One region of the Umezawaea sp. genome, then DNA from elsewhere that is predicted to be linked to it. Evidence: riboswitches for the same ligand, from Rfam matches in the RefSeq annotation. Region 1 holds a riboswitch; each other region holds the start of a gene.
The links. A riboswitch is a leader RNA that binds a small molecule or an ion and turns the genes downstream of it on or off. The one in region 1 is predicted to bind glycine.

Region 1 (3,266 bases):
GGAGTCGGTGCTGGCGGTGCTGGTGGGCACCGGGCTCTCGCAGGTCGAGTCGAGCCGCGCGGCCAGCACCCTGATGAGCTTCGTGACCGGCTTCGCGTCCTCCGAGGTGCGGTGGGCCGAGCAGTCGTCCCCCGCCGGGCAGCCCGACCCGGCGTGGATCGCGGTGCTGGTCGAGCGGTACCGCGAGCGCTTCCCGCTGTTCACGAGCCAGTTCGTCCTGACGGAGCTGTGGGAGGCCGACGCGCAGTTCGACCACGGCCTCGACTGCGTGCTCGCGGGTCTGGAAACGCGAACCGGGCAGCCGCACAGGTAGCTGCCCGGCCCGTCCCGCAGTGGTCAGACGACCTGGTCGAGGGGGGTGTGCGGGAGCGCGAGCGCCTCCGCCACCGGGAGGTTGACGAGCTGGCCGGCGTGCACGTTCAGGCCCGGCGCGAGGGAGGCGTCGGCGCGCAGCGCGGGCTGCCAGCCCTTGTCGGCCAGCGCGACCGCGTACGGCAGCGTCACGTTCGTGAGCGCGTAGGTCGAGGTGCGCGGCACGGCGCCGGGCATGTTCGCGACGCAGTAGAAGACGGACTCGTGGACCTGGAAGGTCGGGTCCGCGTGGGTCGTGGGGCGCGAGTCGGCGAAGCAGCCGCCCTGGTCGATCGCGATGTCGACGAGCACCGAACCGGGCTTCATCCGCGCGACCAGGTCGTTGCTGACCAGCTTCGGTGCCTTGGCGCCGGGCACGAGCACCGCGCCGATGACCATGTCGGCCTCGCGCACGGCCTGCTCGACCGCGTAGGCGTTGGAGGCGATCGTGCGGAGCTTGCCGCCGAACTGGGCGTCGACCTGCCGCAGGCGGTCCACGTTCGTGTCGAGGATCTGCACGTCGGCGCCCATGCCGACGGCGATCGTCGCGGCGTTCACCCCCGCCACGCCGCCGCCGATGACGACGACCCGCGCGGGGGCCACACCGGGCACGCCGCCGGGCAGCACGCCCCGGCCGCCGGAGGGCTTCATCAGCGCGAACGCGCCGACCTGCGGGGCGAGGCGGCCCGCGACCTCGGACATCGGGGCCAGCAGCGGCAGGGCGCCGTTCGCGGTCTGCACCGTCTCGTACGCGATGGCCGTCGTGCCGGACGCGATCAGCGCCTCGGTCAGCGGCAGGTCGGCGGCCAGGTGCAGGTAGGTGAACAGCACCTGCCCGGCGCGCAGCCGGTGGTACTCCGCCGCGACGGGCTCCTTGACCTTGAGCACCAGCTCACCCTCGGCCCACACCTCGTCCGCCGAGGCCAGCACCTTCGCGCCCGCCGCCTCGTACTCGGCGTCGGTGATGGCGGAACCCAGACCCGCGCCCGCCTCGACGAACACGTCGTGGCCGCGGCTGGTCAGCTCGTGGGCACCGGCGGGGGTCAGCGCGACGCGGTACTCGTGGTTCTTGACCTCGCGGGGAACGGCGATCCGCACGGTGACTCCTTCGACCTCGGAGAGCGGGAGCTGGGCTGCTGGTTCAAAGGTCCGGCATGCCCAGCACGCTGTCATCGTGTTCGCGGCACTACCGCGTAGGGGTCGGTTTGTGCGCGTGGCACAACGAGATCGGGTTTCGCCGTCCGTGCGCGCGTTGACACCCGATCTGCGGCCACATAGCTTTCAGCACGTTCGCCAACTGAAGAACGGCCGGGGCGCCCTCGCGGCGCCGCAACCCGAGCGGGAGAGTCCCCGGCAGTCGCCGGGGCGCCGAAGGAGCAAGTACCCCGCACACTCTCAGGCAACGAGAACCGCTCGGGCGAGGCGACTCTGGAAAGCGCGCTCCGGGCGCGCACCCACGGTGCAAGCCGCGTTCGCGCGGTGAAGCTCTCAGGTCCCATGACAGAGGGGGAGTCGGACCGACCCCAAGGTCGGCGCGGTTGTCGCGCGCCTGCCCCGAGCCCCGTGGAGTGCCGCTGTGGACCACCCCGAACACCTGCTCTACACCCCCGAACACGAATGGGTCGACTGGACGCCCGGCACGCAGGAGCCGGTCACGGTCGGCATCACGTCCTACGCCGCCGAGTCGCTGGGCGACCTGGTCTTCGTGCAGCTGCCCGAGGTCGGCGAGCGCGTCACGTCCGGCGACGTGTGCGGCGAGCTGGAGTCGACAAAGTCGGTCAGCGACCTGTACGCGCCGGTCAGCGGTGAGGTCGTGGAGGTCAACGGGGGCGTCGTCGACGACCCGGCGCTGATCAACTCCGACCCGTACGCGGCCGGGTGGCTGTTCAAGGTCCGGGTCGAGAACGCCGAGGGTCTCCTCACCGCCGCGAAGTACGTGGAACTGACGGGCAGCTGATGGCGATCAGCGTCTTCGACCTGTTCTCCGTCGGCATCGGACCCTCCAGCTCGCACACCGTCGGCCCGATGCGCGCCGCGTCGATGTTCGTCGACCGGCTGCGCTCGCGCGGCCTGCTGGACGGCGCGACGCGCGTGCACGCGGAGCTGTTCGGCTCGCTCGGCGCGACCGGCCACGGTCACGGCAGCCCCAAGGCGGTGCTGCTGGGCCTGGAGGGGTGCAGGCCCGAGGAGGTCGACCCGGCGGCGGCCGACGAGCGGTTCGAGGAGATCAAGCGGACCGGGCGGCTGAGGCTGGGCGGCGCGCACGAGATCGCCTTCGTCCACGACAAGCACCTCGTCATGCACCGCCGCAAGTCGCTTCCCGTGCACCCCAACGGGATGCGCTTCGAGGCGTTCTCGGACGACGGGTCCCTCGACCACGCCGTGTACTACTCGGTCGGCGGCGGGTTCGTCGTGGACGAGCACGCCAGCGGCGCGGACAAGATCAAGGCCGACGACACCCCGTTGGCCCACCCGTTCCTCACCGGCGACCAGTTGTTGGCCCGCACCAGGGAAACCGGGCTGTCCATCAGCTCGGTGATGCTGGAGAACGAGCAGTCGTGGCGCGGCGAGGGCGAGATCCGCTCCGGGCTCCTGCGGATCTGGCACGTCATGCAGGAGTGCGTCGAACGCGGCTGCACCGAGCACGGCATCCTGCCCGGCGGCCTGAAGGTGCGCCGCCGCGCCGCCGAGATGCGCAAGGCGTTGGCGGGCGAGCACTTCGCCACCGACCCGCTGCGCGTCATGGACTGGGTGACGCTGTTCGCGCTGGCCGTCAACGAGGAGAACGCCGCGGGCGGGCGCGTGGTCACCGCGCCCACCAACGGCGCGGCGGGCATCGTTCCCGCCGTCCTGCACTACTACACCCGTTTCGTGCCGGGCGCTTCCGATGACGGCGTGGTCCGCTTCCTGCTCAC
Region 2 (3,266 bases), on a different contig from region 1:
GGCTGGCGGCGTGCTTGAACGCGACGGCCTTGCCCGCGATCACGTGCTCCAGCGGGCCGCCCTGCTGGCCGGGGAAGACAGCGGAGTTGATCTTCTTCGCGATGTCCGCGTCGTTGGACAGGATCACGCCGCCGCGCGGACCGCCGAGGGTCTTGTGCGTGGTGGTCGTGGTCACGTGCGCGTGCGGCACGGGGCTCGGGTGCAGACCCGCGGCGACGAGACCGGCGAAGTGGGCCATGTCCACCATCAGGAACGCGCCCACGGAGTCCGCGATCCGGCGGAACTCCGCGAAGTCCAGCTGGCGGGGGTAGGCCGACCAGCCCGCGACGATCAGCTTCGGCTGGTGCTCCTGGGCGAGGCGCTCGACCTCGGCCATGTCGACCAGACCGTCCGAATCGGACACGTGGTAGGGCACCACGTTGTACAGCTTGCCGGAGAAGTTGATCCGCATGCCGTGCGTCAGGTGACCGCCGTGGGCCAGGTCGAGGCCGAGGATCGTGTCGCCGGTGTTCAGCAGCGCGAACATCGCGGCGGCGTTCGCCTGCGCGCCGGAGTGCGGCTGCACGTTGGCGAAGCCCGCGCCGAACAGCTCCTTGATCCGCGCGATGGCGAGCCGCTCGACGACGTCGACGTTCTCGCAGCCGCCGTAGTAGCGGCGGCCGGGGTAGCCCTCGGCGTACTTGTTGGTGAGCACCGATCCCTGCGCTTCGAGGACCGACACCGGGGTGAAGTTCTCCGACGCGATCATCTCCAGCGTGTTCTGCTGGCGGGCGAGCTCGGCGGCGACGGCTTCCGCCACCTCCGGGTCGAACTCCGCGAGGGAGGTGTTGAAGTGGTCCGACATGTGGTCTCCCTTGGGACGGATCAGTTGGCGCGCTTGTAGAACGGCAGTGCGACGACCTCGACGGGCTCCTGCCTGCCCCGGACGTCCACCGCCAGCTTGGTGCCGGGCTCGGCGCTGCCCTTGGCCACGTAGGCCATCGCCACCGAGTACCCGAGCGTCGGGGAGAGGGCCCCGCTGGTGATCTCGCCGACCGCGGCGCCGTCGGCGTCCAGCACGGTGTACCCGTGCCTCGGCGCCCGGCGTCCCTCGGTCTTGAGACCGACGAGCGTGGTGTCCACACCGGACTCCGCGACCTTCGCCAGCGCGTCGCGCCCGACGAAGTCGCCGGGCTTGTCGAGCTTCACGACCCGGCCGAGGTTCGCGTGGTACGGGGTGCGGGAGGTGCTCAGTTCGTTGCCGTACAAGGGCATCCCGGCCTCCAGGCGCAGCGTGTCGCGGCAGCCGAGGCCCGCGGGCTTCAGGCCGTGCTCCTCGCCCGCCTCCAGGAGCGCCGCCCACACGGCGGGCGCGTCGGCCGGTGCCGTGAACAGCTCGAAGCCGTCCTCGCCCGTGTAGCCCGTCCTGGCCAGCAGCACCGGGGTGCCCGCGACCTCGGTCGGGTAGGAGGCGTAGTACTTCACCGTCGCCAGGTCGGTCGGCGTGAGGCCCGCCAGGATCGCGGTGGAGTTCGGCCCCTGCACGGCGAGCAGCGCGTAGTCCGTCGACCGGTCGACCACGGCGGTGTCGAAGCCCTTCGCGCGCTCGACCAGTTCGCCGAACACCAGCGCGGCGTTGGAGGCGTTCGCGACGACGAGGTACTCGGTGTCGCCCAGCCGGTACACGATCAGGTCGTCCAGCACACCGCCGTCGGCCTGGGTGATCATGGTGTAGCGGGCGCGGCCGACGCCGATCGCGGAGCAGTGGCCGACCAGCGCGTGGTCGAGCGCGGCGCCCGCCTCCGGGCCCTCCAGCACGATCTCGCCCATGTGCGTGAGGTCGAACAGCCCCGCCGTCCGGCGGACCGCGTGGTGCTCGGCCAGCTCGCTGTCGTAGCGCAGGGGCATCCGCCAGCCCGCGAAGTCGGTGAACATGGCGCCCAGCGCCTCGTGCTCGGCGTGCAGCGGCGTCCGACGGCTTTCCATCTGGGTGGATCCTCCCTGGTGGGCATGCTCAACGGCCGACCGCGCCGCGGGGGCGACCGGTCGACCGGCGGCGGGCAGTGGGGACACGGTCATCGGCGAGACTCCTCCTGTGAGCGAGCCTCCCCCTCTGTCATGAGCCTGAGAGCTTCGACGCGCGAGCGCGACTTGCACCGTGGGCGAGGCGCACGGGTGCGCCTGCTTTTCAGAGTTGCCTGCGTCGCGCGGTACCGGTGCCTGAGAGATTCCGGGGAGGAGTTGCTCCTTCGGCGCCCCTCGCGGGGACTCTTCCGCGCGCCATCGACGGCCGTGTTCAGTTGATACCGCCAGACGCTATTCGCAGGCCGTGCCGCAGGTCAACAGGGGTCGCCTCACAGGGGGACGCCCTCCCGGACGCGCTCGACCACCTTGCGCTCCGCGTAGAACGACAGGAACGGGATCGTGCCCGCGAGCAGGACCAGGATCGTGCCCTTGATGGACCAGCGGGCCTTGAGCCCGAGGTCGACGGCGATCACCAGGTAGATGGCGTAGAGGAAGCCGTGGACCGGACCGACGAGCTTGATCATGCCGGTCGAGTCGCCCACGTACTTGAAGAGCATGGCCACGACCAGCAGCAACAGGCCCACACCGACCACGTAGGCCATGAACCTGAACCGGTTCAACGCACCGCTCATCGCCCGTCCGACCGCCTTCGTTCCGCTTACCGCTGGTCCCGCGCGTTCAGCTCGGCGAGGTAGCGGTTGTAGACCGCCAGCTCGTCGTCGGTGTCCACGACGGGAGCCCTGACGGCGTCAACGGTAACGACAGGCGCGGGTGCGACCACGGGCGGCTCGGCTTTGCGCTGCGCGTCGAGCTTGCGGATGCGCCAGACCATGAAGGCCGGGAAGAGTCCGAACAGCGGCCACTGCAACACGTAGCCGAGGTTCTGGAAGGTCCCGCTGGCGGATTCGAACCTCGTCCACTGCCACCACGCGAGACCGCAACAGCCCACCAGCGCGACCGCGCACACCAGAGCGATGCCCAGGCGCTGGGGGGTGATGAGAGGACCGCCGGTCACCTCTCCAAACTAGCACCGGCGGTACTGCGGCTGGAGGTCCAGGGCCGGGTGACCCAAGGGTTGGGGCTCCGCTCGGAGCCCACTCCCGTATCCGGACCGCCGACCGTCCTAGGCCACGCCGTCCCGGCGTTGCCGCTGCAACCTGGCGACGCACCACGCTGCCGCACTACCCCGACGCAGGTGCTGGAGCACCGTCATCGGGCCGAGTCGACGACCCAGGTCCGCGGGCAGGAGCCCGGCCACCCGG
Region 3 (3,266 bases), on a different contig from region 1:
CGCGGTGCTCGTCGACGGTCTGGCGCAGGTGGCCGAGGTCGATGTTGCCCTTGTCGTCGCACTTCACCACGACCACGCGCATCCCGGCCATGACGGCGCTGGCGGCGTTGGTGCCGTGGGCGCTGGACGGGATGAGGCAGACGTCGCGGGCCGCTTCGCCGCGCCCGCGGTGGTAGGCGCGGATCGCGAGGAGTCCGGCGAACTCGCCCTGGCTGCCCGCGTTCGGCTGGATGCTGACCGCGTCGTAGCCGGTGACCTCCGCGAGCCAGTCCTCCAGGTCCTTGACCAGTGCCAGCAGGCCTTCGGCGTCCTCGGCCGGGGCGAACGGGTGCAGGTCGGCGAACTCGGGCCAGGTGATGGGCTCCATCTCGGCCGTGGCGTTCAGCTTCATCGTGCAGGAGCCGAGCGGGATCATGCTGCGGTCGAGCGCGACGTCCTTGTCGGACAGCGCGCGCAGGTAGCGCAGCAGCGCCGTCTCCGAGCGGTGCAGGTGGAACACCGGGTGCGTCATGAACTCCGAGGTGCGGCGCAGCTCGGCGGGGATGCCGTCGGCGGTGTCGGCGTCGAGCGCGTCCACGTCCGGCACCTGCACGCCGAAGGCCTGCCACACGTCGACCAGGTTCGCGCGGGTGGTGGTCTCGTCGCACGCGATGGCGACGGTCGAGTCGTCGACCAGTCGGAGGTTGATGCCGAGCGCTCGCGCGGCGTCGACGACCGCTGCCGCGCGCTCGGGCACGTGCGCCTGCACCGTGTCGAAGAACTCGCCGTGCAGGACGTCCACGCCGCCCTCGACCAGGCCGGCGGCCAGCACCGTGGCCATCCGGTGGGCGCGCGTGCCGATGGCCCGCAGGCCGTCGGGGCCGTGGTAGACGCCGTACATCGAGGCGATGACGGCGAGGAGCACCTGCGCGGTGCAGATGTTGGAGGTCGCCTTCTCGCGGCGGATGTGCTGCTCGCGCGTCTGGAGGGCCAGCCGGTAGGCGCGGTTGCCGTCGGCGTCCTCGGACACCCCGACGAGCCTGCCGGGGAGCTGCCGCTCCAGGCCGGTGCGCACGGCCATGTAGCCGGCGTGCGGTCCGCCGAACCCGATCGGCACGCCGAAGCGCTGGGTCGTGCCGACGACGACGTCCGCGCCGATCTCGCCGGGCGGGCGCAGCAGCGTCAGCGCGAGCAGGTCGGCGACGACGACCGCGTTCGCGCCCGCCTTGTGCACCTCGGCGATCACCGACTCGTGGTCGCGGACCACGCCGGACGCACCGGGGTAGGACAGCAGCACGCCGAAGAAGTCTCCGCCCAGGCCGAGTCCTTCGATGCCCTGCGACAGGTCCGCGACGACGATCTCGATGCCCAGCGGCTCGGCCCTGGTCTCGATCACGGCCAGCGTCTGCGGCAGCGTGTCGGCGTCGACCACGAACTTCGTCGACTTCGACTTGCCTGCGCGGCGCACGAGCGTCATCGCCTCGGCGGCGGCGGTGGCCTCGTCCAGCATCGACGCGTTCGACAGCGGCAGCGCCGTCAGGTCGCCCACCATCGTCTGGAAGTTCAGCAGCGCTTCGAGCCGCCCCTGCGAGATCTCCGGCTGGTACGGCGTGTAGGCCGTGTACCAGGCCGGGCTCTCCAGCACGTTGCGGCGGATGACCGGCGGCGTGATCGTCCCGTAGTAGCCGAGGCCGATCATCTGCGTCATCGGCCGGTTGCGCCCGGCCAGCTCGCGCAGCTCGGCCAGCGCCTCGGTCTCGGTGGCGGGCGCGGGCAGGTCGAGCACCAGGTCGCCCTCGCGGATCGACGGCGGGATCGCCCGCTGCGCCAACTCCTCCAGCGAGCCGACACCGATGACATCGAGGATCCGGGCCAGCTCGGCGGGCCGGGGGCCCACGTGGCGGTCGGCGAACGGGGTGCCGTGCTCGAGAGCGGCGAGAGGAATGCGGTCCTGCGTCATGGAAGGCGCCTCCGGCGAGGGTTGGGCTACGGACACACTTCTGCCGTCTGCCCTCCCCCTCTGTCTCCAACCCGCTCGGCGGGCGCCTGAGAGCTTCACCCGGCCGAAACCGGGCTTTCACCGTCGGCGGGACCGAAAAACCGGCCCACTTTCCAGAGGCGTCTATCCCGTGCGGTCCTTGCGCCTGAGAGGTTCCGGGGAGGATTTGCTCCTTCGGCGCCGAACCTCGCCGGGTCCGGACTCTCCCGCACGGGGTCATGCGACTACCGGCCGATCGTACCGCCTGGCACCGCACGGGTAGCGCGGGCGCGACGCGGATCACCGCACGTCACACCCGGACGCGGCGGGACGAGGGGGTGGGCGGGGCGTTGGACGGGGCTCGGCGGCGGCCACCGCGGACGGGCTCACCGGCCGAGGGGCCACCGCGCCCCGGCCTCACCGGCGAGTGCGATGGTCCCCGTGAGCGGGTCCACCGGGCGAGGAGCCGTCGACTCAACCCGACCACGCGGGGCCACAAGAAGCCGTCGGGCTCGACCGCGCGGGGCGACAAGAAGCCCCCGGACTCGACCGGCCCGTACTGGGCCACAAGAAGGCGTCGGGCTCGACCGCGCGAGGTGACGAGGAGCGGCGACGACACTGCTTCCACGAAGCGGAAGGACTCCGGTGCGTCAGCGGACGCGCGACACCGGAGTGGTCGTTCGATTCGTGACGAAACCATCCGCGGTCGACCCGGTCCGGATCGACCGTTCCCCCTGGGACGAGCGGGCCGCGGCGGTGTGGGGAGCCACGGCCGCGGTCGTGAAGACCAGCGGCGTTCGGGCGCTTCCGACACCACCGCGGTCCGACGGGTTCCGGACAGCTAGCCGATGGCCCGGTTGCGCCTGCGCTGGGACAGTTCGTCGTTGCCGACGGCGTCGACCTCCACGCCGTCCGCGCGTTCCGCGGGGAACTCGTGGATGGTGCCGCTGATCTCCCGCATGGCGCCGCTCACCGCGATGCCGAACACGCCCTGACCGCCCTGGAGGAGGTCGACGACCTCCTCGGGGGACGTGCACTCGTAGACCGTCGTGCCGTCGCTGAACAACGTGATCCTGGCCAGGTCCTGCACGCCGCGCTTGCGGAGGTGGTCTACCGCGACCCTGATGTTCTGCAACGAGACACCGGTGTCCAGCAGCCGCTTCACCACCTTGAGGACGAGGATGTCCTTGAACGAGTACAGCCGCTGGCTGCCCGACCCCTGCGCACTCCTTATCGTCGGGTTGACCAGTCCGGTGCGCGCCCAGTAGTCGAGCTGGCGGTAGGTGATGCCCGAGATCTGGCACGCGGC

Region 2: linked by a shared signal. The riboswitch ahead of gcvT (glycine cleavage system aminomethyltransferase GcvT) and the one ahead of gcvH (glycine cleavage system protein GcvH) in region 1 are both predicted to bind glycine.
Region 3: linked by a shared signal. The riboswitch ahead of gcvP (aminomethyl-transferring glycine dehydrogenase) and the one ahead of gcvH (glycine cleavage system protein GcvH) in region 1 are both predicted to bind glycine.

The regions. Positions count from the first base shown of each region.
Region 1 is NZ_DBNGPQ010000083.1:39,990-43,255, forward strand. It holds gene AC156L_RS18850 (TetR/AcrR family transcriptional regulator) at 1-313, shown strand, start outside; gene ald (alanine dehydrogenase) at 337-1,449, opposite strand; glycine riboswitch at 1,681-1,773, shown strand; gene gcvH (glycine cleavage system protein GcvH) at 1,928-2,308, shown strand; gene AC156L_RS18865 (L-serine ammonia-lyase) at 2,308-3,266, shown strand, end outside.
Region 2 is NZ_DBNGPQ010000092.1:34,196-37,461, reverse strand. It holds gene glyA (serine hydroxymethyltransferase) at 1-844, opposite strand, end outside; gene gcvT (glycine cleavage system aminomethyltransferase GcvT) at 865-1,965, opposite strand; glycine riboswitch at 2,083-2,177, opposite strand; glycine riboswitch at 2,178-2,265, opposite strand; gene AC156L_RS20630 (DUF3817 domain-containing protein) at 2,334-2,636, opposite strand; gene AC156L_RS20625 (hypothetical protein) at 2,663-3,019, opposite strand; gene AC156L_RS20620 (helix-turn-helix transcriptional regulator) at 3,128-3,266, opposite strand, start outside.
Region 3 is NZ_DBNGPQ010000103.1:92,843-96,108, reverse strand. It holds gene gcvP (aminomethyl-transferring glycine dehydrogenase) at 1-1,939, opposite strand, end outside; glycine riboswitch at 2,102-2,197, opposite strand; gene AC156L_RS24335 (MerR family transcriptional regulator) at 2,799-3,266, opposite strand, start outside.